Regions from separate parts of the Pantoea sp. LMR881 genome, predicted to be linked through region 1. Evidence: predicted binding sites of a transcription regulator. Region 1 holds the regulator's gene; each other region holds the start of a gene.
What was found. The regulator CRP, encoded in region 1, controls carbon source genes, mostly activating them, when cyclic AMP is high. The targets are predictions, from matches to a motif close to ATGTGANNNNNNTCACAT.

Region 1 (10,739 bases):
AACGTCGATTTGCTGGTGGGGGTCGTCCCGATTGTTAATCTTGAATGGATTCAGAAACTGGTACGTGACACCAGCGAACGTGGTCATTCACGCGAGGCGGTGATGGATTCCGTGGTGCGCTCAATGGAAGACTACATCAATTTTATTACGCCACAGTTTTCGCGTACGCATATTAACTTCCAGCGTGTACCGACCGTTGATACCTCTAATCCCTTCGCGGCACGCTCCATCCCGTCACTGGATGAAAGCTTCGTGGTGATTCATTTCCAGGCACTGGAAGATATTGATTTCCCCTATCTGCTCGCCATGCTACAAGGCTCGTTTATATCCCATATCAATACGTTAGTGGTGCCGGGGGCAAAATGGGACTGGCGATGGAGTTAATTATGGGGCCGCTGGTGAAACGACTCATGGAAGGGAAACGCATTGAATAACCTTTTTTCAGGACGACCTCCCTGTCGTCCTGAAGAGTCTAAAGCAGCAGCTGCTCAATAAGGCTTATATGTGTTTTTACACCAACCTGTAACGCCTCTTCGTCAAGTTTGAAGCGAGGATTATGTACGCTCCAGGTTGTCCCTTTCTCAGGATTGCCGCTGCCAATAAACAGAAAACATCCCGGTACTTTTTCCTGATAAGAAGAGAAATCTTCACTTCCAAACATGGGATTGGGAAATTTTTGCAGCGTATTTTCGCCCATCGCGACAGTCACGGTCCGTTCAGCGATGCGACACGCATCAGGATGGTTAAAGCCGATGGCGTAGCCTTTCGTCCACTTTAGCGTGTAGCGCGCACCCTGTGCCATTGTCAGTCCGTCGAGCATCTCTTTTATCAGCACAGGCACCTGCTCACGCACTTTTGCGCTGTGGGTTCGCAAGGTGCCTGCTAACTCAACGCTATCAGGGATCACGTTGTAACCACCTTCAGCCCGAAACGAAGCGACTGTCAGAACGGCTTTATCAAGCGGATCGAGGCGACGTGAAACGATCTGTTGCAGTTTCAATACGACTTCGGCTCCCAGCACCACTGGATCGCAGCTCAAATGCGGCATCGAGCCATGTCCGCCTTTACCCTCCAGTACAATATCAAAGTTATCACTGGAGGCACTAAACACGCCTTCAGCGAAGCCAATTGAGTGGGTCGGTATATTAGGAAACACATGCAGACCAAAAATCATTGCCACATCATTCAAAACACCCTTCTCGATTAAGTCGAGTGCACCCCGGGTGGCACTTCTTCAGCATGTTGAAAAATAAAGCGCACAGATCCTTTGAGCTGTGGCTGAACGTGGCTAAGTACCCAGGCTGCGCCCAGCAGCATTGCGCTATGTGCATCATGACCACAGGCGTGCATAACACCAGGATTTGTCGAGCGGAACGGTTCATCGTTAAGCTCCTCAATCGGCAAAGCGTCAATATCTGCACGCAGCGCATAACAGGGGCCAGGCATAGCGCCGGTAAGGTCCGCTACCACACTATTGGGCGTGGGCCGGGAAATGCTTAGCCCTTTAATTGCCGCGAGCTGCTGTGCAATATAGTCGGCTGTGCGTTGTTCATGGAAAGAGAGTTCTGGATTAGCGTGCAGATGTCGACGCCAGGCAATGACCTGTGGCGCAATCTTATCGAGTAACGCCGTTAAATTTTCTCGCATAATAAGTGCCCTGAGTTAGTGAGCCTGCGGCTGTACGCGATAAGCGGCGGCTGGCAGAATAACCAGACCAGCAAGCAGCATTGCGCCAGCCAGAAACAGAAACACGGCGCTGTAATCTCCTGTTAACGCCAGTAAATAGCCCATCACAATCGGCGCAACAAAACCGCCTAGCGTCCCGCCGGTATTCACTAAACCAATAGTGGCGCCCATCACCTGCTGCGGCAGCCGCTTCATTGGCAAGGTAAAAACAGTAACGAAAGCCGCCATCAGGAAGATATCGGCAAAAAACAGCGATAAACCGATTACCCAGGCGTTTTCACTGACGTAAACCAGCCAAATCCCTGCGGCACTGAGCAACGCACTCAGGCTGATCACCCGATGCTCATGGCCCTGCATATAGCGTCCAACCAGCCAGCCGGTGGTCAGTGAGGAGATCCAGATGCCTAACCCTCCCGCTCCTACAATCAAACCGGAGATATGTACCGGAATCTCCCGCTGCTGAACCAAAAACTTGGGCAACCATGCCAGTAAGCCATAGGTCGGAATGTTGATACAAAAAATGGCAATAAACAGCATGATAACCAGCGGGTTTTTGATTATCTCTGACCACGGCATGGCGGCGCGCTGTTGCGAAGCTGATGAATGTTGACGCGGTAAGATCAGCAGGATCAGGGCTGCGACCACAATCACCAGCAGGCCAAGCCCGATAAAGGCGTGACGCCAGCCCGCCATGTTCAACACCGCGACGGTGATCACTGGCCCGACTGTCATTGCCAGACCGGATGATGAGAGCAGTATCGACTGTGCAAAAGTTCGCTGTTCAACGGCGAAGTTTTCGGTTACCGCTTTGGCGCAAGAGCAGGGATAACCAGAATGCCCTACGCCTGATAAAAAGCGGAAAACGATGAGGAGTCCCAGGCTGAATCCCATCAGGCCAAAGCAGATAGCAAACAGCCCCAGCAGACAAAGCGAAAGAAATGTCATCGCCCGGTAACCAAAGCGATCGTTAAGCCAACCTGCCGGGATTTGAAACAGCGAATAGGCGAGAAAGAAAATACCGGTGATATAACCAAGCTGGGTGGTGCTCAGCCCAAACTCTTTTTCGATGGGTAATAACGCAAACCCCATTACCGTTTTATCGATATAGACCAGGACATACCCGGTAAAAAGCATGGCAATCATCATGGGACGGGATCGTGTCGTCATCGCAACCTCGTTGCTCTGGGAATGATAAAGTAAAGGAAAAAGATGTGATACCTCTCACAATCACATAACATTCAGTGACTTATAACGTTCCCGTATCATTAAATAATCAGCGGCCCAAGATAAGATGGTATTTTGCTATCAGTGATAGCGATAAGGCATCAGGGAGACACAGCGATGGCCTATTTGCCCAAGCTGCAACAGTTACGCGTTTTTCAGGCTGTTATTCGACAGGGAAGCATTCGCTCGGCAGCACGGGCACTTCATCAGTCCCAGCCAGCCATCAGCCGGGCCTTGAAAGAACTGGAGCAGACGTTAAACACCACGCTATTTATTCGCAGTGCACAAGGTGTGATGTTGACAGAAAGTGGAAAAGTATTGGCTTCACGTACGCAGCTTATTCTCGAAGAATTGCGGCGCGCCACAGATGAAATTGATGTTATCAATCACTCTTCACAAGGTTCCGTTGCATTTGGCCTCTCCTCTTTATTAGCGTTTACCGTTTTACCTGGCGCAATTAAAAGCTACGAGAAGCACTATCCCGGCACGCGCTTTACGATTAAAGAAGCGCAACTTTCAACGCTGCTGACCCCTTTACGCGAAGGCATATTAGATTTTGCCATTGGCTCGCTCAGTTCTCATTTGCCGCTGGAAGCACTGCATGTCGAACCGCTGTTTAACGTGCCATTCTGTGTTATTGCGCGTCGCGATCATGCCTGTCAGCACGTCCGCAGTTTTGATCAGCTGCGCGATCAGCGTTGGATAATTCCAGAAACGGAGATGGGATATTATCCGTTACTCTCTGAATACATGGCGGATTTTTATCCGTCCCTGACAACGCCACCGTTGCGTACTGACTCGGTAGTCTGCGGATTGAGGCTGGTGCTGGAAGCTGATTTTCTGGCGGTAGTGGCGCAGCCGATGGCCCGATCTTTCGGCAGTGAAGTGACTATTCTCAATCTGTCAGCGATCCCGGAAGCGCATTATGGCGTGATCTGGCCAAAAAAATCGCCGCTCACCTTAAGCTCACAGCGATTTCTGAACCTGTTACGGCAACGTTGTGACAAATATGAGTGGCGTTATGCGGTAGCAACGACTTCGTAGCTGTGGGTAATTTCCACGCCTTTGCCCAACATAATTGCCACCGAGCAATACTTATCAGCCGAAAGATCAACCGCACGCGCGACCGCTTTGTCCGACAGATCTTTGCCGCTGACAATAAAGTGCAGATTGATATGCGTGAAGATACGCGGGGCTTCTTCACGGCGTTCTGACTTAAGCTTTACCTCGCAGTCGCGCACATCGTTACGCCCTTTTTGTAAAATGGATACCACATCTATCGCGCTGCAACCGCCCGCTGCCATCAATACCATTTCCATCGGACTTGGTGCTTTATCACCAGAATTACCGTCCATTAATACCTGATGACCAGACGATGACTCACCGAGAAACGTCAGACCTTCCACCCATTTCACTCTTGCCTGCATGTTTTTTTCTCCAGAATAGGGGGTTTTGCCGCCAGAGTACGCTTTCACCTGATAAACAGCAATCCAGAGAAATCCGCCCTTTGCTGAAGCGAGACAACAGAAGACAGTCGGCAAAAGCTGTGCTACAAAAAGAGCTGAAAATATTTTTCGTCACTCGATGGCGAAGCCGGGAAGAATTATGCGCACTGCGCCGAATGCAGCCCGAATAATTTCCTGAATGGAAAAACGCTTGAAGCTTTCATCGCCTGACAGGGAAAACTGCCCCCTGTATTTTGGGCACGATTACAACAGAGGATAATAGCGAATGGTTCTCGGCAAACCGCAAACAGACCCTACACTCGAATGGTTTTTGTCCCATTGCCATATTCACAAGTATCCCTCCAAAAGTACGCTGATTCACCAAGGTGAAAAAGCTGAAACGCTTTATTACATCGTGAAAGGATCCGTCGCGGTTCTGATCAAAGATGAAGAAGGCAAAGAGATGATTCTTTCGTATCTGAATCAGGGGGATTTTATCGGCGAGCTTGGCCTGTTTGAAGAGGGTCAGGAACGCAGTGCCTGGGTACGTGCTAAAACCGCGTGCGAAGTGGCAGAAATTTCTTACAAGAAATTCCGCCAGTTGATCCAGGTTAACCCGGATATTTTGATGCGACTGTCGTCGCAAATGGCGCGTCGCCTGCAGGTAACGTCAGAAAAAGTAGGTAACCTTGCATTTCTCGATGTTACTGGCCGCATTGCACAGACGTTGCTTAACCTGGCCAAACAGCCAGACGCCATGACGCATCCCGACGGCATGCAAATTAAAATTACTCGTCAGGAAATTGGCCAGATCGTTGGTTGCTCACGTGAAACCGTGGGCCGTATTTTGAAGATGCTGGAAGACCAGAACCTGATCTCCGCACACGGCAAAACCATCGTCGTTTACGGCACCCGCTAATTTCTGTCACTCCGGCGTGATGGCAACATCACGCCGTTATTGTTGCTGTCCTATGTGGCGTCGAATCATCTATCACCCCGAAGTCAATTATGCTCTGCGGCAGACGCTGGTGCTGTGCCTGCCTGTCACGCTCGGCTGGCTGTTTAACGATCTGCAAAATGGCCTGCTGTTCTCGTTAGTTCCCGCCTGTTGTAACATTGCCGGTCTGGATACACCGCATAAACGCTTCTTCAAACGCCTGATTGTCGGCGGCAGTTTGTTCGCACTCGGCAGTTTTCTTATCCAGTGGCTGACGCTGCAGGGCATTCCGTTGCCAGCCATTCTGTTCGCTATGCCGCTGCTGCTCGGTGTGACAGGTGAAATCAGTCCACTGCATGGGCGCCTGTTGCCGGGTGCGCTTATTGCTGCAATTTTTACTCTGAGTTTGATGGGACATATGCCGATTTGGGTGCCGCCACTGCTCTATATCGGCGGTACGCTGTGGTACGGCGTATTCAACTGGTTTTGGTTCAGGCTGTGGAAAGAGCAGCCGATGCGCGAAAGCCTGAGCCTGATTTACCGCGAGCTGGCAGATTATTGCGATGCAAAATATACCCTGTTAACCCAGCTTACCGATCCTGAAAAAGCGTTGCCTCCTTTGCTGGCGCGCCAGCAGAAAGTGATCGATATGATTAACACCTGCTATCAGCAGATGCATATGCTGTCAGCGAATGGCGACGAAAGCCATAAGCGGCTGAAACGCGCTTTTCAGATGGCGCTGGATTTACAGGAACACATTTCTGTCAGCCTGCATCAGCCGGAAGAGGTGCAAAAGCTGGTGGAGCAAAGCCATGCTGAAGCGGTGATTCGCTGGAACGCCAGTACGATTTCCGCGCGGTTACGCGTGCTGGCTGATGACATTTTGTATCACCAACTGCCCGATCGCTTTTCAATGGACAAACAGCTCGGCGCGCTGGAAAAGATTGCGCGTCAGCATCCAGACAACCCGGTCGGCAATTTCTGTCTTTATCATTTTAACCGCATTGCGCGGGTGCTGCGTACGCACAAGCCGCTGTATCAACGCGACCTGATGGCCGATCGCCAACGCCGCCTGCCCCTGATCCCCGCTTTACGCAGCTATCTCTCACTAAAATCCGCCGCGCTACGCACTGCCGGGCGCTTTGCAGTGATGCTGATGTTTGGCAGCGCGCTGGCTATGTTTTTCAATATTCCTAAACCTTACTGGATCCTGATGACCATTATGTTCGTCAGTCAAAATGGGTATAGCGCAACGCGAGTACGTATTCAGCACCGGGCCGCAGGCACCTTTTGCCGGTCTGGTGATCGCCGCCGCCACACTGCGTTTCGCGGTGCCTGAATCGCTCATATTGCTGATCATGCTGGCGATTACCTTTATCAGCTATGCGTTTACACGCAAATTTTACGGCTGGTCAATGGTCGGTTTCACCGTGACGGCGGTTTACTGTCTGCAACTCTTGTCACTGAACGGCGCAGAGTTTTTGCTGCCCCGCCTGATGGACACGCTAATGGGCTGTCTGATTGCTTTTGGTGGCATGGTGTGGCTGTGGCCGCAGTGGCAAAGCGGATTACTGAGGCAGAACGCACATGATGCGCTGGAAACCTATCAGGAAGCGTTGCGTATGTTACTTGGCCCTGAACAGTCGCCAGAAAAGTTGGCCTATCAGCGCGTAACGGTGAATCAGGCCCATAACGCATTGTTTAACTCACTTAACCAGGCGATGCAGGAACCGGCTTTTAATGCACAATATTTAAAAGATATGCGTATGTGGGTCACGCACAGTCAGTTTATTGTCGAACATATTAACGCAATGACAATTCTGGCACGCGAGCACACCATGTTAACCGCCTCGCTGGCGCAACAATATTTGCAGTCATGTGAGATTGCGCTGCAACGCTGTCAGCAACGGCTGGAATATGATGGTCCCGGTTCGCAAACGAATATACTGGAAGGACCCGAGAATCTTAATGAAGGGCCGATCACTATCGTTGAGCAACATGTAAAACGCATTCTGGGACACCTGAGCGTGATGCACACGATTTCGTCTCTGGCGTGGAACCAGCGACCACAGCATGGCCGCTGGCTGGTGAAAAAACTAAGAAAAGAATAATTTAAAGAGTGAATGAGAGCGTATTTAAAAAAACGCACTCTTTTAAATAACAAAAATTGAAAAATGGATTTATTCTATGAAGAATTACAACATTATTAAATCCAGGTTGATTCGAATTAACATTATGGCGTATTATCGCCTACTGCCACCATCTTTAATGTTAAATCTGCACCGGCTTTGAGATATTCAGTTTGCGCGAACACGGCATCTTTAACCATCGCTTCGCCAGGATCGGTTACTTCCTGATCCCGCACCTTTTCAATGCTTAAAAATAGCAGATGCATTGCAATGTCCATTGATTTTTGAAATGATTCAAGCGTCCGGTTTGAACCCATCTCACCGCGAACGCGATCCCAGCTTCTATCCGCTTCATCACGCAAAGATTAGAACTCTTCAAAAGAGACATTTCCATCGGTTTACATATCATGTAAACCTTCTTCTAAAGATAATGAGATTTTACTTACAATATAACCCTTAATTATTAGTAGGGTAGTGATAAAGCATGCCTTGCATTAAGCTAAACTATTACGCACATCGATAACAATAAATAACAGTGACCTTGCAAATAAAATTTATGCATTTTCCAAAATTATTTCAATGAGGATAAAATTAAAAACTGAGCAAATAAAGAATAGTCTTGCAAAAAATTAACAGTTTAAAAAGCAAAATAACCTTTATCTGTTTTTGATATTCCGTGACCAATACCACAAACAGAAAAGAGGCACGCCTTTTATTAGCACTAGCATTTAAACACTATTTATAAAGTTAATATTTTTATAAGTTTTATCAATTGAAAAATCCGCTACCGCTGTGTCAAAGCCCAATACTTAACAGAGATAATAACCGGGAGAAATTCGGGTAATGCTACGGCGAAAGAATCAACAGGTGGGGTTTTGCAGGGGTTTCTTGACGGGTTACAAGAGATAACCCGTCAGAGAAAATAAATGGCGGAATGAATTTATGCCTTCAGCACGGCATCTATTGCGGCAGCAAATCTTGCCATGCCTTCCTCGATATCGCCTGGCTCAATCACCAGAGAAGGCGCAAAACGGATCACATCCGTGCCAGCGACTAAAATCATTACCCCTTCCGCCGCTGCGGCGTTGAGGATGTCACGTGCTTTACCTGCATGCTGTGGCTTCAGCGCAGCACCAATCAGTAAGCCTTTACCACGAATATCGGCGAACAGATCATACTTCGCATCAATGGCTTTTAACGCTTCCACATATTGCTGACGACGGGTTTCAACGCCTTCCAGCACTTCAGGCGTGTTGATGATATCCAGCGCAGTTTCCGCAATGGCACAGGCCAGCGGATTGCCGCCATAGGTGGTGCCGTGTACGCCAGGTGTCATCGTTGAAGCAATGTCCTGAGTGGTCAGCATTGCGCTCACCGGGAAGCCGCCGCCCAGGGCTTTGGCTGAAGTCAAAATGTCTGGTGTCACGCCATAATGTTCATAAGCGAACAGTTTACCACTGCGTCCCATACCGCTTTGCACTTCATCCAGCACCAGCAGCGCCTGATGCTGATCGCAAAGCTCGCGCAGGCCTTGCATAAATTCCTGCGTTGCGGGCATCACGCCACCTTCGCCCTGAATCGGCTCAACCACAATGGCGCAGGTATGATCGTCAATCACCGCTTTGACGGCATCAAGATCGTTAAAGGGAACATGTACGATGTCCGCTGGCTTCGGACCAAAGCCATCGGAATATTTTGGCTGTCCGCCGACCGAGACCGTAAACAGCGTGCGGCCATGAAAAGCGTTGTGGAAAGCGATGATTTTACTTTTAAACGGACTATGACGTTTATAAGCATAATAACGCGCCAGTTTGAATGCGGCTTCGTTGGCTTCTGCGCCTGAGTTAGCGAAAAATACGCGCTCCGCAAAGGTGGCATTGATTAACTTACTGGCCAGACGTAGTGCCGGTTCGTTAGTAAAAACGTTACTGGTGTGCCATAGCGTTTCGCCCTGGCTTTTCAGGGTCTCGACTAACGCCGGGTGACAATGGCCTAATGCGGTGACCGCGATACCGCCAGAAAAATCGATATACTCTTTGCCCTGCTGATCCCATATGCGACTGCCCTTGCCTTTCACCGGCACAAACTGCGCAGGTGCATAAACAGGCAAAATGACGTTATCGAACGTTTCCCGCGTTACCGCAATTTTTTCCGTTGCCATTGACGACCTCGTTTGATTATTTGTTGAGCCAATGTGAAATAATAATCACAAAATATGCATAAAAAATCACTCAAAGGCAAACAGAACTTTACTGTTCAAGAAAATTGCGCAGCAGTTGATGCCCCTGTTCGCTGAGTATGCTTTCAGGATGGAATTGCACGCCTTCCAGCGCCAGCGTTTTATGGCGAAACCCCATAATCTCATCAGGCTGGCCATCACGCAGACTCCAGGCCGTGACGTCAAAAATATCGGGAAGCGTATCGCGTTGGACGATTAATGAATGATAACGCGTTACGGTAAGCGGATTATTCAAATTGCGGAACACGCCACAGTGGGTATGTTGAATCACAGATGTCTTGCCATGCATCACCTGCCGCGCACGTACCACTTTAGCGCCATAGGCCTGCGCGATAGCCTGATGCCCCAGGCAGACGCCCAGCACAGGTACGCGCCCCGCATAATGGCGGATCGCTGCCAGTGAAATGCCTGATTCATCCGGCGTACAGGGACCGGGTGAAATCACCAGATGCGTCAGAGGGAGCGCGTCAATCTCTTCGAGGCTGATCGCATCGTTTCTCACCACGCGCACCTCAGCCCCAAGTTCGCAAAAGTACTGGTAAAGGTTCCAGGTGAAAGAGTCGTAATTATCAATGAGCAACAGCATGATCAATCCAGAGAGGTTGATGGCGCTGCTATTCTACGCGTTTAGTCCGCCTCACTCACTACTTTCGCAAAGACCTTTTCCAGCGGTTCCAGGTTGCCAGATGCGCCAGCCTGGTTAGCGGCGATCCACGGCTCAGCTTCGATTTTATTCCAGTCCAGCAAATAACCCGCATGCAGCGCCAGTTGCTCGAAAAAAATACGCTGTGCCCGGCCATTCCCTTCGCGGAATGGATGCAGCATATTGATTTCACAATAGTAGTGGGCAATTCGCTGCACAAATTCTTCACGAGGCAGATCGGTTAAGCCTTTTTCCTCTTCCAGCGCGCTCATCAGGGTATTGCCCTCTTTTTCGATGTACTCGAAGTGGCAAAACGGCGTTTCATCTCGCCAGATGTCGATGGTGCGTAGCTCACCCGCCCAGCTATAGACATCCTGAAACAGGGTGCGATGAATGTGACAAAGATAAGGAAGGCCCAGCGTACTTGTGCCAAGCT
Region 2 (10,739 bases), 380 kb from region 1:
AGGACCGATATGGCGCTCAATGAATGCACCGTTATGTTCAAGCTGGCTGAGAGTCTGGGTCATTAGCAGTAAATCCTGAATCGGGCTGGGGAACTAAAAGAGCGAAAAACAATGGCGGCCTCAATGCAAGACCGCCAGATTATTACTCGTCGATAGAGGCTTTATAGCCATCGGCATCCAGCAGTGAGTCGAGTTCTGACTCATCGCTGGCTTTGATTTGAAACAGCCAGCCATCCTGATACGGATCGCTGTTGACGGTTTCAGGCGCATCGGCCAGGTCTTCGTTAACGGCAATAATCTCACCGCTGATCGGTGCATAGATATCAGACGCCGCTTTCACGGATTCCGCGACGGCACACTCTTCACCGGCAGTAAACGTCGCACCAACGTCAGGCAGATCAACAAAGACCATGTCGCCCAAGAGTTCTTGTGCATGTTCGGTAATGCCTACAGTGTAAGAACCATCTTCGTTTTTACGTACCCACTCGTGGCTCTCACGGTATTTCAACTCACTTGGCACATTGCTCATCGCCATTTCTCCTGAATTAAATTTATTTAGCGACCGGCTTACCGGCACGAACAAAAACAGGTTTGGTGACCTGCACGGGCATTTCGCGATGACGGATTTCTACCACCGCGCTGTCGCCAATACTGGCAGGAACACGTGCCAGGGCGATGCTGCAACCCAGCGTGGGCGAGAATGAGCCACTGGTGATAATGCCTTGCTGCGGCTGACCTTGTTCGTCAGTGAAGCGCACCGGTAACCCGTTACGCAGCACGCCTTTTTCAGTCATGACCAGGCCGACCAGTTTTTCTGTGCCCTGCTCGCGTTGTGCTTCCAGCGCATCACGCCCAATGAACTTACGATCGGCAGGTTCCCAACTGATGGTCCAGCCCATATTGGCAGCAAGCGGTGATACGCCTTCATCCATTTCCTGACCATAAAGATTCATGCCCGCCTCCAGACGCAAGGTATCGCGTGCGCCCAGACCTGCAGGTTTAACGCCCGCCGCCAGCAAGCGTTGCCAGAAATCTGCCGCCTCGCCCGCTGGCAGCGCAATTTCATAGCCCGCCTCTCCGGTATAACCGGTGGTGGCGATAAATAACTCGCCCGCCTGCACACCGAAAAACGGTTTCATGCCTTCCACTGCCTGGCGCTGTTCGGCGCTGAATAGCGTTTGCGCTTTTTGCTGCGCCTGCGGCCCCTGGACAGCAATTAGCGCCAGATCGTCACGTTCGGTCAGTGAAATGCCATAACCTTTTGCATGTTCACCTATCCACGCAAGATCGTTCTCACGGGTGGCCGAATTCACCACCAGGCGGAAGAACGTCTCGGTCATAAAGTAAACAATCAAATCGTCAATGACGCCACCCGACGCATTGAGCATTCCGCTGTAAAGTGCTTTACCCGGCTGGGTCAATTTGGCTACGTCATTCGCCAGCAGAAAACGCAGGAATTCACGGGTGCGCGGGCCTTTGAGATCCACGATGGTCATATGAGAAACATCAAACATGCCGGCGTCATTACGCACCGCGTGGTGTTCATCCATTTGAGAGCCGTAATGCAGTGGCATCATCCAGCCATGAAAATCAACCATGCGGGCACCGCAAACCTGATGCTGTTCAAACAGAGGTGTTTGCTGAGTCATAACCATCCTGTGCAGAAGCGAGTTGAGTTTTAACGCACGTCGAAATGAATGTCGACGCAAACGTTCTCTTTGCATTGACGTTACCATTGAACGCACGGTTTAACCATAAGCAAAACGGGGTCGAAACACGCCACACAGCTTAACGGGCACTCATAAACAACAGGATAAAAAACTCTGTTTTTGTGATTTGACGCTCAATAAATACAGCCTGAGCGTTTATAGCCAGTAAATTTATGTGCATCGACTCGCAGGATGTTAAAAAAATGCCAGACCAGATAAAAAGTAAGATAAATAAAAGTAATGCGAACGACCCCGCAAAATTAGAATAAATCAAACGAGGCGCGATAACGGTGCGCGGTTGCCTTTTAATGGTGCAAGCGAAAAAAGAGATAAAAAAAGCCAGCAAGGCGCTGGCTTTCAGGCAGGAAAAAACAGGGATTAACGTAGCCAGATCGGCATATCATTCAGGCCCATCGCCTGTTTTAGCATGAGCGGTTTTACGCCAGGTAAGGTATCTGCCAGCTTAAGGCCAACATCACGCAACAATTTTTTCGCCGGGTTATTACCCGCAAACATTTCCCGGAAACCTTGCATACCCGCAAGCATCAATGCTGCGCTGTGTTTACGGCTGCGTTCATAACGGCGCAGATACAGATGCTGACCAATATCTTTGCCTTCCTGATGCAGGCGGCGGATCTCGCCAATCAACTCTGCGGCATCCATAAAACCGAGGTTAACGCCCTGCCCGGCCAGGGATGAATGGTATGAGCCGCATCCCCCACCAATGCCAGGCGATGCGCGGCAAAGTTGCGTGCGTAACGCGCCATCAACGGAAAAGATTTACGATCGCTTTCCAGATGACACAGCCCCAGACGCATATCAAACGCGACGGCAAGCTGCTGGTTAAATAGGGCTTCCGGCATTGTTTCCAGACGGTTTGCTTCTTGTGGCGACAGCGACCAGACAATGGAAGAGAGATGGGGATCCTGCATCGGCAGGAACGCCAGAATGCCATCGCCATGGAAGACCTGACGTGCGATGGCATCATGCGGCAAATCAGTACGGATATTTGCCACCAGCGCGTGATGATCGTAATCCCAAAACGTCACCGGGATGTCAGCTTTATTGCGCAGCCATGAGTTCGCACCATCGGCAGCAATCAATAAGCGCGCAGTCAACATGTTGCCATCTTGCAAGGTAATAAAGGCCTCGTTATCACCAAAAGCGACCTGCTGCAGCTGTGAAGGCGCCATCAGCGTGACGTCACTGCAGGCGCTGGCACGTTGCCATAACGCACTATGAATAACCGGGTTTTCAACGATATGCCCCAAATGCGAAAGGCCCTGTTTTTCATCGTCAAAAGCGATCGAGCCGAAACTGTCCTGATCCCACACTTCCATACCGTGATAGGCGCTGGCGCGCAGCGACAGAATCGTTGACCAGACATCCAGCTTTTGCAGCAACCGCTCGCTGGCGGCGTTAATCGCCGACACCCGAATTGAGGGCGATGCGCTGGCATCAAAGTGCGGCTCAGCCGATTTTTCCAGAACAGCAATACGCAGTCCGCTACCCTGTAAGCCACAGGCAACAGCCAGACCGACCATACCACCGCCGGCAATCACCACATCAAAAGTTTGCATCGGTGCCCCTTAATTAACGCTTAACCCAACCAAGCGTGCGCTCAGCCAGTTGATTCCGTAGCCATGGCAGATGATCCATTGCCATTAAGCCAACATTCCTGCCGACAATCAGTGGTACGTGACGATTAGCGAACAGCCGTACTAACCCGTCGGTAATGCCGATGGTCGCGGTCCGATCCTCCTGCCGACGCTGCTGATAATGATGCAGCACCGCATAACTCCCCGGATCCTGCTGATGACGATGTGCCGCTGCCAGCGTTTCCGCCAGCGACATGACATCGCGCAGACCAAGGTTGAAACCTTGTCCGGCAATGGGATGCAGCGTTTGCGCAGCATTACCCACCACGGCGACACGGTGGGTAATTTGCTGCGTCGCCTGCTGCAGCGCCAGCGGATAACATTCACGCTGTCCCGTCTGAATAAACTTACCCAGCCGCCAGCCAAACGCGCGCTGTAACGCCGTCAGGAATTCACTGTCGCACCAGCTTTCAACCTCGCTACGCGCAGACAGCGGATGACACCACACCAGCGACAAGCGGTTATCCGACATCGGTAATAACGCCAGCGGGCCCTGTTCGGTGAAGCGTTCAAACGCGCGCCCCTGATGCGGCAACTGCGTTGTCACATTAGCAATCAAAGCCAGCTGTTGATAATCCTCAGTTTGCCACTGAATACCACAGGATGCGGCTAATGCCGAACGCGACCCATCAGCGGCAACTAACAGCGCGCCTTCCAGTTGCTCGTTGTTATCCAGCGTGACCTGCACACGCGCTTGCGTGCGCGTTGCCTGCACAACCCGCGCCGGACAGCGCAACGTCACACCGGGTGCTTTTTTTAATGCCGCAAACAGCCGCTGGCCGACATCATATAACTCAACTACCTGGCCCAGCGCCGGAATCGCATACTCTTCTGCCGACATTGAAACAAAGCCCGCATGCCCGCGATCGGAGACGTGAATATGGGTAATCGGCGTTGCGCTGCTTTCCAGCTGATGCCAAAGATTGATATCTGCCAGCTGCTGGCAGGTGCCTGCCGCAAGCGCAATCGCGCGGCCATCGTAACCTGGATGCGCGCGGCTGGCGGGTTCACTGCTTTCAATTAGCGTGACCGGCAGCTGGCCCTGCGTCAGATGTGAGATTGCCAGCGCCAGGGTAGCACCGGTCATGCCGCCACCGGCAATGATAATACTCATAGCTCTTTTGCCGCCGCCATGAGTGCTTCAATCGCGTCAGCGTCTTTAACCACGCTGTCGGTAAGATTGTCGTTGCCGGTTTCTGTGATCACAATATTGTCTTCAATGCGGATACCGATGCCGCGATATTCCGCAGGTACGTCGGCGTCGGGTGCAATATAAAGTCCCGGCTCGATGGTTAACACCATGCCGGGTTCAAGAATGCGATCGCGGCTCGGAGTGCCGTAATGACCTACATCATGAACATCCAGTCCCAGCCAGTGGCTCAGGCCATGCATGAAAAACTGACGATGTGCATTCTCAGTGATTAATGCATCGACTTCGCCCTGCATCACGCCGAGTTCAACCAGGCCGCTTACCATGATGCGTACCACGTCTTCATTCACGTCGTGAATACTTACGCCCGGCCTGAAAAGGGAAAGTGCTTTGTACAACGAGGCCAGCACGATGTCGTATACAGCACGCTGTGGCTCGCTGAATTTACCATTCACTGGAAAGGTGCGCGTGATATCGCCCGCGTAACCATGAAATTCGCAGCCAGCATCAATCAGCACCAGATCGCCGTCGCGCATCTCACACTCGTTTTCGGTGTAATGTAAAATGCAGGCGTTATCACCTGAACCAACGATGGTGTTGTAAGCAGGAAAGCGCGCGCCGTGTCGATTAAATTCGTGATGAATTTCGCCTTCCAGGTGATATTCAAACAGGCCCGGACGGCACTTTTCCATGGCGCGGATATGCGCCAGCGCGCTGATTTTGCCTGCGCGGCGCAGAATCTCAATCTCTTCCGGCTCTTTGAACAGGCGCATCTCATGCACCCACGGCCGCCAGTCGGTAAGGGTTGCCGGTGCGCTGAGATTTTGACGAAAGCCGCGCCGCAATTTTTCAAGCGCGTTAAAAACCAGTGCATCGCTCTCGGCATACATGCCTTGCGCGTGATATACCACATCCAGTCCGTTCAGCAGTGAATGCAGTTGGTCGCCAAGATCATCCCAGGGTAGCGCGCGATCCACCCCCAGTTTCGCCGGGGCTGCCTCTTGCCCCAGACGACGGCCAAACCAGATTTCAGCGGTCAGATCACGTACGCGATTAAACAACACGCTGTGATTATGGGTTTCATCACTCTTGATCAGCACCAACAGCGCCTGTGGCTCATTAAAGCCGGTGAAATACCAAAAGTCGCTGTTCTGACGAAAGGGGTATTCGCTGTCATTGCTGCGTGTGACTTCCGGTGCGGCAAAGATTAATGCTGCGCTGCCCGAAACCATCTTTGCTAACAGCGCCTGGCGACGCTGCTGAAAAGTTTCCAGTGAAATCATGTCTGCACTCCCTGTTAAGATGAGCACGTCGGTGCCCCTGCAATATCTGGATTAGTGTAGCGTGGGTTTTTGCACTTCAGGCGCGGTGGGCTGTGGGCGATTAAAGGTGTCGTGGCACAGCAGCGCCGCCACGCGAACGTATTCAATCACCTCTTCCAGCGACTGTTCCAGTTCATCCTGATCTTCATCTTCATCGTAGCCGAGCTGTCCGATGGTGCGTAAATCATCGATTGCTTCGCCGGTTTCGCCAGTGACTTTATCGAGTTTAGGCTGTGTGACGCCCAGGCCGAGCAGGAAATGATTGACCCAGCCCGCCAGCGCATCGGCGCGATCGAAAACGGTAATGTCATCATCGGTTGGTAACATTAGCTGGAAAAGAAAACCCTCATCTTCCAGCGTGTTAGCAATGTTTTCATGCAGTGACTGCAGCGGCAGCGACAGGCTTTGCGAGAAAGCCATGCCTTCGTTAGTCAGGTCGTGAACCAGGGTCTTCCAGCTTGGGTCCTGATTCCCGCCACAGAGAATGCCGCTGATCAATCCGTGCATTTCTGCTGGCGTCATGCCTACGCCCTGCTGAGAGAGCGCCGCCGCCAGCGCGTTGTAATCGGGGGTTGCGTTCTGTAAGGACATAAGTTTTCATCGTCGTTGGCAGAATAAGTTCGTGTTATGCTACCACTAGCTGCCTCAAGGTTTCCAGAAAAGGGGTTGTAACTTATTTCGCGGGTCTATATAGTTGCCCGCCTCCCAAGCCATTGACCGCTAAGGGAGTTGCGGGCGAAGTAATCAGTCAGGAAGGTGGCATGTCTGCACAACCGGTAGATTTACAAATTTTTGGTCGTTCGTTGAGAGTGAATTGTCCGCCTGAACAGCAAGATGCGTTGAACGCGGCGGCTGAAGATCTCAATCAACGGTTGCAAGATTTAAAAGTTCGCACTAGAGTCACAAATACAGAACAACTGGTGTTTATCGCCGCGTTAAATGTCTGCCATGAGTTGGCACAAGAGAAGGTGAAAACGCGCGATTATGCTGCTAATATGGAACAACGCATCAGAATGTTGCAGCAGACAATTGAACAGGCATTAGTTGAGCAAGGTCGCATAACCGATCGCCAGGATGCGAAGTTCGAATAAAACTTCATGGTTGCTATACTAGAGCAACGGTGAGGTAAATTTTCTCTGAGATGTTTGCATGTGGGCCAGTCCCCTGAGCCGATATTTCAAAAAAACAGAATGTGACGCTCCGTAACCTGTGAGCACGCTCGGTTCGTCCGAGAAGCCTGATGGTTGCGACGGCATGTTCACCTTGAACCAAGGGTTCAAGGGTTACAGCCTACGGCGGCATCTCGGAGATCTCCTCTTTAGCAGTCCCTCTTTTTTCCCCATTGCGTGATATAGTTCACTTTTAGTGACTTATCCTGCGGGGAACCCATGTCAGAACCCTCTTTCTTGCAACGGCAGGATATCCGGCAGCATGTGCGTCATCTTCGCCGCGCATTAACGGCTGAACAGCAAGAACAAGCTGCCGATCTGCTGGCAGAACATGCCATCAATTTCGCCCCCATCACTGAAGCAAAAAATGTTGCCCTGTTTTTATCTGTCGATGGTGAAATCAACACTCGTCCGCTGATCGCCAGGCTCTGGCAGCAAAAAAAACAGGTCTGCCTGCCCGTTTTGCACCCTTTTTCACCCGGCCATTTATTGTTTCTGCGCTATACGCCTGAAACCACGCTCACACCCAATAAGCTCAATATTCCTGAACCGCCACTGGATATTCGCCAGTTGATCACGCTCGACCAGATTGATGTGATGATGGTGCCGATGGTGGCCTTTGATCGCCACGGGCAACGCTTAGGCATGGGCGGCGGCTTTTACGATCGCACACTGCAAAACTGGAAACAGCACGGCTTTTTGCCGGTTGGCTTAGCGCATGATTGCCAACGGGTTGATGACCTGCCGGTGGCGAAGTGGGATGTGCCTTTGCCTGCGGTGCTGACACCGTCAAAGCTCTGGCAGTGGGATTAAAAGAGGCGCCAGATGGCGCCTCATTGGGCTGTGACTTTGCCTTTTACGGATCAGTACAGCAGACGGGCACGAATGGTGCCCGGAATAGCTTTCATCAACTGCAATGCTTTGTCTGCCAGTTCTTTCTCGGCATCAATATCAATAACCACATAGCCCATAAACGGTGAAGTTTGCAGGTACTGAGCGGCGATGTTAATGCCCTGCTCGGTAAAAATCTGGTTAATAGCGGTAAGCACACCAGGGCGGTTTTCATGGATGTGCAGCAAACGACTGGCGCTGGCACCGTGCATTGGCAGCGACACTTCCGGGAAATTAACCGCAGACAGCGTAGAGCCATTATCTGAATACTTCGCCAGCTTACCGGCCACTTCGATACCGATGTTCTCTTGTGCTTCTTCCGTGGAACCCCCGATGTGCGGCGTAAGGATCACGTTGTCAAATTCGCTCAGCGGAGAGATAAACGGATCGCTGTTAGTTGCAGGTTCAACCGGGAATACGTCAATCGCTGCGCCACCCACGTGCTTACTTGCCAGTGCGTCACACAGGGCTGGAATATCAACCACGGTACCGCGCGAGGCGTTAATCAGAAGTGCACCTGGTTTCATTTGAGCAAACTGTTCAGCGCCCATCATATCCTGCGTTGAGGCGGTTTCCGGTACGTGCAAACTCACCACGTCGCTCATGTTCAGCAGTTCATTGAGGCTGCGTACCTGATTTGCGTTACCCAACGGCAGCTTGTTTTCGATGTCGTAAAAGAAAACGTGCATACCCAGGCTTTCAGCCAGCACACCTAACTGCATACCAATGTGGCCATAGCCAATAATACCGAGTTTTTTACCACGCGCTTCAAAAGAGCCTTTGGCATTCTTATTCCAGATGCCGCGATGCGCTTTGGCATTGGCTTCCGGGATGCCGCGCAGCATCAGCAGCATTTCACCGATCACCAGTTCAGCGACAGAGCGGGTGTTAGAGAAAGGCGCGTTAAATACAGGAATGCCCCGTTTTGCCGCAGCGTCCAGATCAACCTGGTTAGTCCCGATGCAGAAACAGCCTACAGCCACCAGTTTTTCAGCTGCTGCAAAGATGTCTTCGGTCAGTTGGGAGCGGGAACGGATACCGATGAAGTGCGCATCACGGATAGAGGCTTTTAATGCCTCAGAATCCAGCGCACCTTTGTGGAATTCGATGTTGGTGTAACCTGCCGCACGCAGGTTATCCAGCGCGCTCTGATGGACACCTTCCACCAGCAGGAACTTAATTTTGTCTTTATCCAGTGATACCTTTGCCATTTCCCGATCCTATTCAGAATTCAACGAGGGCTGCCATAAGCCAACCTTCTGTCAAAATATCAAAATTTACGCATCCGGCAATACAAACGATTGCCTCTCTGCCAGCACGGCAGCGTTCAGCAGTAGCACATTGCCGTACAAAATCGGGATCCCGGCGACGAAGGGAGAACGAACCCGCTGTCGATGACGCTTATGTGACATAAGTCACTAAATTTCGCCTTCGCAAGAAAAGATGTTTCGTGGCCTGAAATTTCTGGCGCAATTACTGCGCCAGACAGATCATTTTTTGATGGTTTTAACGCCGTCTGGTCCACCAATCAGCGCAATATCCGCGCCGCGTGCGGCAAACAAGCCGACCGTTACGACGCCTGGTAGCGCATTGATGGTTTTTTCCAGCGCGATGGGGTCAAGAATTTTCAGATTATGGACATCAAGGATAATATTGCCGTTATCGGTGACAACGTTCTGGCGATATTCAGGCAGCCCACCGATTTTCACCAGTTCACGCGCCACAAAACTACGCGCCATGGGAATCACTTCAACAGGCAGCGGAAAGTTGCCCAGCACATCGACTTCTTTTGACCCGTCGGCAATACAGATAAATTTGTCAGCGACCGCAGCGACAATCTTTTCACGTGTGAGCGCCGCGCCTCCGCCTTTGATCATCTGCATTTGCGGGTTGATCTCATCGGCACCATCAACGTAGATCGACAGCCTGTCGATTTCGTTGAGATCAAACACCTCAATCCCCAGGCTTTTAAGCTTTTGGGTTGAGGCTTCTGAGCTTGATACCGCACCTTCAATCTGATGCTTTACGGTAGCAAGCGCATCGATAAAATGCGCAGCAGTTGATCCGGTACCTACACCAACAACCGTGCCTGGCTGCACGTAGTCAAGCGCAGCCCAACCTACTGCTTTTTTCAGTTCATCCTGGGTCATGATATGTTTAAAACCTGTGCGACAACGAAGTGGGCGTAGTATAAAACAAGGCTTGCTGAAAATGCTCGGGTGAGTGAGTTGGATTAATCGCTTTGGAAGCCAGCCCACAAAAAAATCAGACAGCGGTCACATGTGACACTTTTGTGGCATAGTAATGTCCACCTGAAGGAGAGAGAACAATAATGAAACGCCCGGATTATCGAACGCTTCAGGCGCTGGATGCTGTGATTCGTGAACGCGGCTTTGAGCGCGCCGCGCAAAAGTTATGTATTACTCAGTCTGCGGTTTCGCAGCGCATCAAGCAGTTAGAGAACCTGTTCGGTCAGCCGCTGCTGGTGCGTACTGTGCCGCCGCGCCCGACAGAGCAAGGCCAAAAACTGCTGGCGCTGCTGCATCAGGTTGAGCTACTGGAAGAAGAGTGGCTCGGCGATGAAAACAGCGGCACAACGCCATTGCTGCTGTCGCTGGCGGTCAACGCCGACAGTCTGGCAACCTGGCTGTTACCGGCGCTGAAAGAGGTACTGGCAGATTCTCCCGTGCGGCTCAACCTGCAGGTTGAAGATGAAACCCGCACTCAGGAACGCCTGCGTCGCGGCGAAGTAGTCGGTGCGGTCAGTATCCAGCCGCAGCCGTTGCCAAGTTGTCTGGTTGATCAACTCGGCGCACTCGATTATCTGTTTGTGGCCTCGC
Region 3 (10,739 bases), 420 kb from region 1:
TGTGGTTTCTACCGCAAACCAGGACAACCCGCTGATGGGTGAAGCAATTTCTGGCGCATCAGGCTATCCAGTTCTGGGCCTGGATGTGTGGGAACACGCTTATTATCTGAAGTATCAGAACAAACGTCCTGACTACATCAAAGCATTCTGGAACGTTGTAAACTGGGACGAAGCAGCAGCACGTTTCGCTTCAGCTAAGTAAATAAGTGACAAACCGGTGGAAGCGATTCCGCCGGTTTTTCGTGTTTATCATGATCTGTTTTCCAGCCTCGATTGCTAAATCAAAAGTAAACCAATCCTGATTTTCTCCGCCTGGCTTTTTAACGTTAACCTGCCGTTGATATTCGTGGTTTTACCCTGAGCGCCATTCCCACTTCAGAGTATGACGCTAACATGTCAATTATCACTGCTCAGGAGACGAACACTGATTCGTCTGTTTCACTGTTTTTGCCGTTAATTAGCGGGAAATATATTCCAGATAAATTGTGGCTAAGTAAACGCTTCCGATTAAAGTTCTTGTTAAGAACCTTAATATCGCCTGTCACCACCGCGCGCTATTTACACCAGCTTTCACAACTGCCGCAAATAACGCAGTTGATGAACAGCCAGGGCTTGCTGCCAGCCAGACCTCATCGCCCTTATCTGCGCGCGGGCCTCAGCGTGGCAGCGCGTGCACAGGCTATTCTCGATCACTATCAAACCATCAATCAGCTGCAGGATCCGCAGTTGCGTCAGCTTCTGCAAAGCCACGGCGATAATGTGCTGGCTCATTTACAGGGCAAAAATGGCGAGGCATTTTTTATTACGGCCAGCCCCGGACATTATGATCGTGAAGGCGAAGTGACATTAGTGCTGCGCTATCAGCAGGACATTATTGCCTCACTCTCATTTTCACTGATTAATGAGGATAACCAGCGCACGTTGTTAATTGGTGGTTTGCAGGGACCGCGTAAAAACATAACCAACGACGTTATCCGTGAAGCGACCAAAGCTGCGCACGGCCTGTTTCCGAAACGTCTTTTAATGGAAGTGGTTTTTATTTTGGCCGGAGAGTGTCGGGCGCAGAAAATAGCGGCAGTAGGTGATAACACCCATGTTTTCCGCAGCCTGCGTTATCGTCATAGCAAAAGCGAACACTTTTTTGCCAGCTACAGTGAGTTCTGGCTGTCGTTAAGCGGTGAAGAGCGTGCAGATGGCGTATTTCAGTTGCCGTTAAGCCTGCCACGTAAATCGCTGGAAGAGATTGCCAGTAAAAAACGCGCTGAGTATCGTCGTCGTTATGAGCTGTTAGCCAGCCTGGCGGAGCAGGTTTATGCTGCCGCCGGACAACGCAATGTCGATCAGGCCGCAGCCTGACCGTTATCTCAGAATGCGTTTTTAGCGAAACCGGTCATGACTTTGAGGCCCATTTCACGTCCCAGCGCGGTCATTGGATGCACCACAACCAGACCGCGCACGCTTTTCTTTAGCGCGCCCAGGTTCGCCTGCTCTTTTTGGTGATTTCACGGCTAAAAGGCAGTTTTTGCAGCTTTTGCGCTTCAACGCTCAACTTTTCGACGCGTTGATTACGTAAACGCTCGATCTCAGTAACCAGGGTTTCTTTCTCTTTTAACAGCGCACCCAGCTTTTCTGCATCACCCGATTCCAGCAACTGCGGCTCTTTACGGTTCAGGGCATCCAGCTGATCGCTGAGGCGTTTGATTTCGTTCTTTTCTGGCTCTTTCATGACAACAACTCGTTAAGGAAAACAGGCAAAGGATACACCAAAACTGGCGCATGTTCTCGGTGAGGTTAGGGGGATAAAGCAGATAAGATTCAGCTAACGGGCTTTTTAAATGCTTGCTTAAGACTAATGCGGGAAATCAATTCAGTCAGTGATAACACCATGGTAGATCGCACCATTTGCAGATAACGTAGCTGCTGCATAGCACGCAGCTCTGCATCGTCAGGATGAAAATCGGGTCGTGGTGGCCATGCAGTGACGCAATGCAGCTCGCCAAACGGGCCGAGAATTTCATCATCCGTGAAGCGGTAATCACCCTCGTCATGATTCAGCTCCTCGCGTAGCGCAAGCAGCAATTCGCAATCTTCATACTCATGACGATTGATCACACCCAGGCCGTAGATCAATTTCAGCCGCACCGGTAATTCGCCCAGCGGCCCATTGCCAAGCAATAGCGGTTCGACGGCGTATTTAACGGCGTAATCATCCTTGCGAAACACCTGTAAAACCAGCAAGTTGACCGCTTCGGCCAATAGCTCGACGGCGGCGATCAGAAAGCTTCTCACCGAGCGACCGGCGTTCAGGCGCTCAAGCACCCGGTTTTCAAAAGCTTGCTTCTCTTCCATTATTGCCTGCATGGGTTTGATACCGCTATCGGGTGCAACTGCACTGCACCCGATGAGCAAAGCTAACATACGCGCATTATGCCATAGCGTTATATGCGCTCACCACCGAAGCCACTACTTCGCTATTAGCGTCAAGGCCAGAAACCTGCGCCAGCGCAGCCTGCGGGCCTTTCTCCTGTAACAGCGTGGCTAACTCTTGTGCCTGTGGGTCCTGATCGCTGCGGTAGTGCATCGCGGCAGCAATCCCCTGTACCAGATGCGTGTGCGGTAGTTGGTACTCCAGCGTGCCGAGTGTCGGCTTGATCAGGCGATCACCTGCGCTCAGTTTACGCAGCGGCTGACGACCTACGCGCTCTACATCATCTTTCAAATAGGGGTTTTCGAAACGGCCCAGAATTTTTTCAATGTATGCTGCATGCTTATCGGCTTCAAAACCATAGCGTTTGATCAATACAGCGCCACTCTCTTCCATCGCGCCTTTCACTACCGCACGGATTTTGTCATCCAGAATGGCATCACGAATAGTCTGATGACCCGCTAACTGACCAAGATAGGCCGTAATCGCGTGGCCCGTATTCAGGGTAAAAAGCTTGCGCTCCACAAAGGCCATCAGGTTGTCAGTCAGTTCCATACCTGCAATCGTCGGCAATTCGCCTTTGAACTGAGTCTTATCAACAATCCATTCGCTGAAGGTTTCCACCGTCACTTCAAGCGGATCATTACTGCCTGCTTCAGACGGCGGTACAATACGGTCAACAGCCGAATCAACAAAGCCGACATGCTGTTCCAGCCAGGCGTGATACTGCTCCGGCAGAGCTTTCAGAACATGCTGCTTTAACTGACTGGTGCCACGCACCATGTTTTCGCAGGCGATAATGTTCAACGGGCGGGCATTACCGCTGTCGCTGCGTTTGGCCAGGCCTCTGGCGAGGCTACCCGCAATGCGCTCAAGAATTTGTGGCCCCACCGCAGTAGTAACAAGATCAACCTCAGCAACCAGCGTAATAATCTCTTCGCTGGTACTGTTTACCGCGCTCACGCCTGTTACAACGTCAACCTTCGCCTGCTCGCCGACAACATGAACGGGATATTCATGACGTGCGTTCAGCGCATCCAGCACCGCCTGATTAACATCAGCAAACACCAGTTCGATGCCTGCATCTGCTAACAGTTTGCCAATGAAACCACGACCGATGTTTCCTGCTCCAAAATGTAACGCTTTCATAATTTTGACCCATTTCAAAGACGATGGGGCGAGCATGCCCGCCCCGGATTTCAGGACGGGCTTACCCGCCCCAGGGAAATGATTTATCTGAATTACGCGGTTGCCGGGCTGCCTGACAGCAGATCCAACACTTCCTGCACGCTGGTGGTGTTGGCCAGCTTTTCAATCACGCGGTCATCGTCCAGCGCATTGGTCAGGCTGGTGATGACCTGGATGTGCTCGTTATTGCGTGCAGCAATACCAATCACCAGACGGGCAACGTCATCTTCTTCTTCGCCAAACAGCACGCCAGCCGGATACTGGCAGAAAACCACACCCGTTTTCAGCACGCGATCTTTCGCTTCAACAGTGCCGTGTGGCACAGCAATGGATTCGCCGAGGTAGGTTGGCGTTAACTTTTCACGTTCCAGCATCGCTTCTACGTATTCCGGCTCGACGTAACCCCCTTTCACCAATTGCTCACCGGCAAAGCGAATTGCCTGCTCTTTGGTGGTTGCGCTCTGACCGAGGAACACGTTGTCTGAACCCAGTTTAAACAGGTTTGTGTTGCCATCGTCATAGCTGTCGCCTAACGTTTTCTGGACTATTTCACGGTTCGATTCGCTGCGGTTTGCCGCAACCAGGCGTTCAGTCAGCGTGCTGTACAGGGCGCTGTCGAGGAAATTGTTCAATGAAATATGCTGAGCATGCGGAGCCTGACGTATTGCACGTTCAGTCAGGTCGCGGTGCGTGATAACCAGATCCACATCACCCGGCAGATTATTGATAGCAGTATTGGTTACCGACACGTTGCTCAAACCCGCATCCTGAACTTTTTTACGCAACACGCCAGCACCCATCGCACTTGATCCCATTCCGGCATCACAGGCAACGATGATTTTGCGCACATGGTTCAGTTCAACGCTCATCGCATCACTGGCGACAGGCGCACCAGCTACGCTTTGGCCTTTAGACTGCGCCTTCATATCCTGCATGCGCTTCGTGGCCGCTTCAATGTCATCTTCATCTTTCACTTTGCTGGTTTTCAGCAAGATGGCTGATACCACAAAGGAGACGGCAAAAGCCGCGACGATAGCCATGATGTTCGCGAAGTAAGCCCCTTTTGGCGTCATCGCCAGCACCGCAAGGATCGAACCCGGTGAGGCTGGAGAAACCAGGCCGCCGTTCAGCAGTGTCAGTGTGAATACGCCCGTCATACCGCCAAGGATAACCGCCAGCAGCAGACGCGGTGCCATCAATACGTAAGGGAAGTAGATTTCATGGATGCCGCCGAGGAAGTGGATGATTGCCGCACCGCCCGCAGACTGTTTTGCACTTCCACGACCAAAGAACATATAGGCCATCAGCACGCCCATACCAGGGCCTGGGTTGGCCTCAATCAGGAAGAAGATTGATTTACCGGCTTCGCTGGCCTGCTGGATACCCAGCGGCGAGAAAATGCCGTGGTTAATGGCGTTGTTAAGAAACAGAATTTTTGCAGGTTCAACAAAGATTGAGGTCAGCGGCAGCAGGTTATTCTGCACCATCAGGTTTACACCCGCAGCGAGAATATGCGACAGCCCTTCAACCAGCGGACCGATAGCCATAAAGGCCAGCAGCGCCAACAACATACCGATAATACCGGCAGAGAAGTTGTTGACCAGCATTTCAAAGCCGCTTTTGATCTTGCCGTCAATGGCACGGTCAAAGGACTTGATCGCCCAGCCGCCAAGCGGACCGGCAATCATTGAGCCAAGGAACATTGGCATATCGGCACCGACAATCACGCCCATAGTGGTGATCGCACCGACCACGCCACCGCGGTCACCACCTACCAGACGTCCGCCGGTAAAACCGATCAACAGCGGCAGCAGATAGGTGATCATCGGACCTACCAGCTTGGCCAAGGTTTCATTTGGGATCCAGCCGGTTGGAATGAACAACGCTGTGATGATACCCCAGGCGATAAACGCCCCAATGTTTGGCATCACCATATTACTCAGAAAGCGACCAAAGCTTTGTACTTTGACCTTCACTGATGAGGACATAAACCCACCCCTTATTGAGACGCGCTGCAATAGGAGAGCGCGTTTGTTTTTGTTTAACCACCGCGGCGGGAAACCGCTGGTATTACTGTATGCACGCGGACTCTATCACGCGAATATGACGCTGCGTAGCGTCTGGAATAAGTGTGATGCAGATCACGCACTTAAGGTGGGGGCTGGGGTTGTTTAAGTGATGTAGATCACAAAATTAAGCTGTAATAAAAGTACGTTGGTGAATTTATAAGCGTAACCGGGCCAGTTTTGTGATTGTAATCACAGATAATGATGGTCTCTTTGTTTCATTTATGTGATTTAGATCACAAAGAATTTTCGTTTAAAAATGCGCCAGATCGCACTTTAATCGTGGGCTGTTTTCATGCGTATAAATCTGAAAGAGAGTAACGAAAGGCGAGAAATCGAGCGTTTAGCCCGTTCATACTTTAAGCTGCGGGGCGTTAACAACGGTTGCGGGAAAAATGAGCCTCGGGCGAGGCTCATTGCTGGCATGATTACTGTAAGCCGCCCTGAACGGCATTTTGTGCCTGCGTTAGGGCCTGCGTATTAGCTGACAGGTTGCTCATCAAAGTGTTGTACTGCGATGCCTGATCCTGAGTCGGGAACTGCACACCGCCGTCATTGAAGCTGACGCGCGTGCCCTGGGTTTGCAGGAAATCACCGGTTTGCACTGCGCTTTGGCTTAACGCCTGTAATTTAGGCAGTAAAGGAATAAGCAGGTTGGCAGGTTTTGTCACCACTTTGTCATAAACGGTGTCGTAAACTTTCTTGAGATCGTCCGGTTGTTTAAGTGCGGCCTTGCTGCTGTCAGCCTGCATTTTGGCGCTCTCAATTTGCTGGGTAACGATGACTAACGCACCGTTGGCCTGACGCAGCGAATCACGGCGGGAAAGATAGTCCTGCGGCACGCGGATCGCTGACAGCTCATCCACTACCGGGCGCATCCCTTGTTCCACAGCTTTATTCGCCTGCTGAGAAAAACCATAAATGATGGCGTAGTCGCTGGCGAAATTGCCAAAGCTCTGCTTTTGATTTTCGCTCAGGCTGGGCAGATGCTCGCCGCTGCGCATGACCGTGTTTTGCAGAAAATCAATAAAGGCTTTGCGCTGCTCGCCTTCTTTATCACCGCAAGCGGTAAGTTGCAGCACGATAAGCGCGCCAGCAAGCATGATACCGCTGCGCGCCCAGAGGCGGGAAAGTCCTGAAGCCATTCGTTCAACTCCTGTCAGTGAATCGGGCTGATATCTACGTAAGAATGGCCTAAAGAATAGAACAAACGGGGGAGTGCGCACAACGTGAAAGCCGTTGTTGTTGGGCGTATTAATCCGAAGCGTCAGTGAAATCATTTCTGAGCTTAACTGACGATGCACAACCTGTGACGTGTCCGCACTATTACGCAGCATTGCGCTCATCGCTGCGATCTGCGTTAAGCGATGTCACCGTGGGTTAAATGCTGAAAAAGTCGGCAGGTGTGATGAACCGCATTCAGCTTTAAAGCGGGATGGGCGGTAAAGGGAGGGTGATTGCAGCCTGTTAAGTAAACAAATGGCGCAAATTTTGCACGGATAAAAAGCTAAGACGTTATTATTCAGTGGCAGAACAAGCGGGTGTGACGGGTTGGGAGCAACGTCGGGTTGGACGGTGAAGAAAAGATGGAGAATCTGGTTACGGCAACGATAAGCAGAGTTGTTCAATTCCAGATAAGAGCATTTCAGTGAAAGTTTATAATTATCATTTGCTTAACCTGTTTTTGCCCGTAACGGCATCGTTAAGGTAAAAAAATAATCATAAATTGCACAGCAAATCGTCCGGTCTCTATCCATACTTAATCTCCCGGCATTTGTTGCATTGTCCTGACTTATTCAAAAAGCAGTGCGCATCAGGCTGTGTCCCGTAATGGTTTCACCTATAACAAAAACAAACCCTTGCGGGATACAGCCTGAACTGGCCGGTTTCAGAACCTGATTTCAGGTTCGTACCTCTCTACTTTCACGTGATTCATAGTGAGTTTGAAGGAGTTCTCTATGGAGTTAAAAGACCCAATGTTTGAATTGCTCAGCAGCCTTGAGCAGATTGTTTTGACACGTGATAACTGCCCTGTTGAATCGGAAATCCAACTTCAACCTGCTATGCCAGAACCCCAACGCTTACGTGAAATGACGGGTATGCAGGTTGATGAGTTTGCCAAAGTAATGGGTGTTAGCGTTTCTTCTGTAAAAAGTTGGGAAGCACGCCGCACGCGCCCTTCCGCTACCGCGCAGAAATTGATGAAATTGCTTCATGCCAATCCCTATCTTGGCCGGCAGTTACTTGAATAAAAAAGAAAAGAAAGGAACCCGCCACAGGCGGGTTTTTTTAACTCAGCCCACCATATTTTGCCGCCTGCTTAACAAACCAGCTTTCTGGCACGCTGTGCGGGGGCTGTCCTAACTGAGCGATGCCATTTTCGATAATGGTTGAGGCCTGCTGCCATAACTGCCTGTCGCCCTGTTTGAGCAACGCGATCTGCACCTTTTTTCCACTAAATAAACCCGGGCAAAATGTGGATCGAAACGCACAATCGAACGGGTATTGTCGATAATGTCAGCTAACTTAATGGTTTGTGCATCGGGTGATGCACTGGCTGTGTGTTGAAAATGTGCCAGTTTGCGCGCCGCACGATTTTTAGCAGAAGGCTGCACGCTGTCCGTTAACATCTCAACCAGTTCTGCGACGCGCGGGCCAAAAAAATTTTCGATATCGCTTAATGTGGTGCCGGTATCTTCTACCGTATCGTGTAGCCAGGCGGCGGCCAGCAAATGCTCATCATGGCTGACGCTGCGCACCAGTTCGACCACTGCCGCAGGATGCACAATGTAAGGTTCGTCAGTGTATTTACGGCGCTGACCTGCTTCGGCATGGGCTTGTGTGGCATAGCGTCGCGCCTGCTCTTCCAGAGAATCCATCATGCGTTAACCCCCGAGGAATAAGTTGCTTGCAATTATGTAGTGCGCTATTTATATTCTAACCCATGAACAGTGATCAAGATGACAAAAAGTGAAAGCGACGCCACTGTTGCTCGATCAACAGCTTTGCTTTGCACTTTATTCAGCTAATCTGGCAATGAATAAAGTGTATCGACATTTACTGACGCAGCTCGACATTACCTATCCGCAGTATCTGGTTATGCTGGTGTTGTGGCAAAAAGATGATGTCACCGTTTCTGAAATAGGCGAGCAGTTGTTTCTGGATTCTGCCACCTTAACACCGCTGTTAAAGCGGCTGGAAAACGCCGGATTGATTAATCGTCAGCGTTCCCGTGAGGACGAGCGTCAGGTTGTTGTTACGTTAACTGAAACAGGCAGAGCATTACGCAGTAAAGCTGAGAGTATTCCAGAAGCGATTCAGTGTGCAGCGGCCTGTGATGACAGCGCACTGAATGCCTTGAAAATGCAACTGGAAGGACTGCGCGATAATTTAAACAAGTCGCGTTAATTATCTGGCTGTCGGTACAGTGTACCGGCATAACTTCATCCGCTCGACGACACAGATTTAAATAGCGAGCGATTAAATAGCGTTATAGCGAGGATATATGTCATTACAAGTGGTTTATCGTGCTAAAGCCAAAGCAACCGGGGGCCGTGATGGCCGCGCAACCTCTTCCGACGGCGTGCTGGACGTTAAATTAGGCGTGCCAAAAGAGATGGGCGGCGCGGGCGGTGAAGTGACTAACCCAGAGCAATTATTTGCGGCAGGCTATTCAGCCTGTTTCCTTGGTGCGATGAAGTTTGTTGCGGGTCGTGACAAGATTGCTATGCCAAAAGATGCCTGGATTGAAGGCGAAGTGGGCATCGGTCCGATTCCAGATGGTTTTGGTATTGAAGCAACCCTGAATATTCACCTGCCAGAGATGGATGAAGCGGAAGCGAAGAAGCTGGTCGATGCGGCACATATCGTTTGCCCGTACTCAAACGCTACCCGCAATAACATTGACGTAACGCTTAATATTATTCGCTAAGCGCAGCATGGGCCCGCAAAACGGGCCCATAATGTTTTCACACACTCTTTTTTCTGCCGTTTCCCCCGCATTTTCTCCACGCGCTTTACGCTTATTCAGTCTGCTAACTATCCTGGAGAAGTGCTCATGACTTTACACCTGCGCGCCTTGTTGCCCGGTTTATTGTTGACTGCTGCTTTTACTGTTGCCGCAGCCGACAACGTTATTACGCCTACACGCGGCACCATTGATGCCATTAGCGGTAATCAAATGGAGATCACTACCCGTCAGGGGAAAAACTCAGCGTCGAAATAACAGATAAAACGAAAGTGAACAGCGTCAGCAAAGCGCAGATGAGTGACATCAAACCTGACAGCTTTATTGGCACCGCTGCGGTGCCTCAAGCCAACGGTGAGCTGAAGGCGCTCGAAGTCCATGTGTTTGCACCGAGCCTGCGCGGTAGTGGGGAAGGGTTTAATCCGTTTGAATCCGCAGACGGCGCGATTAATACCATGACTAACGGCACCGTCGGCAAGCTGGTCAATAACAATGGCCGCACCCTTACCGTAAAATATGGTGATAAACAAAAAATCGTGCAGGTGCCGGATGACGTGCCCGTCGTACTGATTGAACCGGGTAACAAAAGCCTGTTAAAACCAGGCGGTAAAGTGGTGTTGTTTGGCACATTAACCCGTGAGGGTCACATTGTGGCGAGAGGAATTTCAGCAGGTAAAGATGGCCTGACGCCGCCTATGTAACGCTCTCTTTATCACGGGCCGGTTGTGTTCGGTGGTGATGCCGGTGGGTACGGCAACGTATTACAACGTGTTAAGCAGGGGCGGTGTTATAGCCGTTCCTGCCATTTTCGATGAACAAAAAATGTGCAAATTGCCACCATAACGTTTATTTTCTGGCCTAACCGTAACTCGCATGTTTTACTGTGCCACCTCGCTATAATCGCTCAGATTTATCTCGCATCCTGTGCGTCGCGCTTATAAAGCGAACTCTGCTGCAATCTGGCAGTCACAATACGTTCATAACGTGCACCACTCCAGGGAAACGCCATTTTTCATGAGTTATATTAAAAGTTTAACGCAGCAAAAGCTGTCGCTATTGCTGGCGTTATACATCGGTATATTATTGAATTTAC

Region 2: a site for CRP is predicted at 9,303-9,320, ahead of serA (phosphoglycerate dehydrogenase). Genes of this name have one in related genera too.
Region 3: a site for CRP is predicted at 5,787-5,804, ahead of O3W44_RS12185 (PTS mannitol transporter subunit IICBA). Genes of this name have one in related genera too.

The regions. Positions count from the first base shown of each region.
Region 1 covers NZ_JAPVOK010000002.1:2,624,507-2,635,245, reverse strand. The annotation lists partial or broken gene O3W44_RS14155 (phosphoribulokinase) at 1-434, shown strand, start outside; gene O3W44_RS14150 (M20 metallopeptidase family protein) at 473-1,180, opposite strand; gene O3W44_RS14145 (amidohydrolase) at 1,204-1,647, opposite strand; gene O3W44_RS14140 (MFS transporter) at 1,663-2,853, opposite strand; gene O3W44_RS14135 (LysR substrate-binding domain-containing protein) at 3,028-3,954, shown strand; gene O3W44_RS14130 (OsmC family protein) at 3,930-4,337, opposite strand; gene crp (cAMP-activated global transcriptional regulator CRP) at 4,642-5,274, shown strand; partial or broken gene O3W44_RS14120 (YccS/YhfK family putative transporter) at 5,327-7,403, shown strand; gene O3W44_RS14115 (hypothetical protein) at 7,526-7,783, opposite strand; gene argD (bifunctional acetylornithine/succinyldiaminopimelate transaminase) at 8,362-9,582, opposite strand; gene O3W44_RS14105 (aminodeoxychorismate/anthranilate synthase component II) at 9,671-10,246, opposite strand; gene O3W44_RS14100 (putative adenosine monophosphate-protein transferase Fic) at 10,288-10,739, opposite strand, start outside.
Region 2 covers NZ_JAPVOK010000002.1:3,005,299-3,016,037, reverse strand. The annotation lists gene gcvP (aminomethyl-transferring glycine dehydrogenase) at 1-63, opposite strand, end outside; gene gcvH (glycine cleavage system protein GcvH) at 143-529, opposite strand; gene gcvT (glycine cleavage system aminomethyltransferase GcvT) at 552-1,649, opposite strand; partial or broken gene ubiI (FAD-dependent 2-octaprenylphenol hydroxylase) at 2,088-3,289, opposite strand; gene ubiH (2-octaprenyl-6-methoxyphenyl hydroxylase) at 3,303-4,481, opposite strand; gene pepP (Xaa-Pro aminopeptidase) at 4,478-5,800, opposite strand; gene O3W44_RS16005 (YecA/YgfB family protein) at 5,852-6,430, opposite strand; gene zapA (cell division protein ZapA) at 6,601-6,930, shown strand; RNA gene ssrS (6S RNA) at 6,970-7,153, shown strand; gene O3W44_RS15990 (5-formyltetrahydrofolate cyclo-ligase) at 7,228-7,821, shown strand; gene serA (phosphoglycerate dehydrogenase) at 7,872-9,110, opposite strand; gene rpiA (ribose-5-phosphate isomerase RpiA) at 9,390-10,049, opposite strand; partial or broken gene O3W44_RS15975 (LysR family transcriptional regulator ArgP) at 10,232-10,739, shown strand, end outside.
Region 3 covers NZ_JAPVOK010000002.1:2,207,086-2,217,824, reverse strand. The annotation lists partial or broken gene sodA (superoxide dismutase [Mn]) at 1-202, shown strand, start outside; gene O3W44_RS12205 (VirK/YbjX family protein) at 394-1,356, shown strand; partial or broken gene O3W44_RS12200 (YibL family ribosome-associated protein) at 1,365-1,726, opposite strand; gene mtlR (mannitol operon repressor MtlR) at 1,816-2,418, opposite strand; gene mtlD (mannitol-1-phosphate 5-dehydrogenase) at 2,426-3,574, opposite strand; gene O3W44_RS12185 (PTS mannitol transporter subunit IICBA) at 3,667-5,601, opposite strand; gene O3W44_RS12180 (DUF3053 domain-containing protein) at 6,108-6,824, opposite strand; gene O3W44_RS12175 (HTH-type transcriptional regulator) at 7,638-7,931, shown strand; partial or broken gene O3W44_RS12170 (HD domain-containing protein) at 7,969-8,561, opposite strand; partial or broken gene O3W44_RS12165 (MarR family winged helix-turn-helix transcriptional regulator) at 8,624-9,087, shown strand; gene O3W44_RS12160 (organic hydroperoxide resistance protein) at 9,185-9,610, shown strand; partial or broken gene O3W44_RS12155 (hypothetical protein) at 9,737-10,347, shown strand; partial or broken gene eptB (kdo(2)-lipid A phosphoethanolamine 7''-transferase) at 10,661-10,739, shown strand, end outside.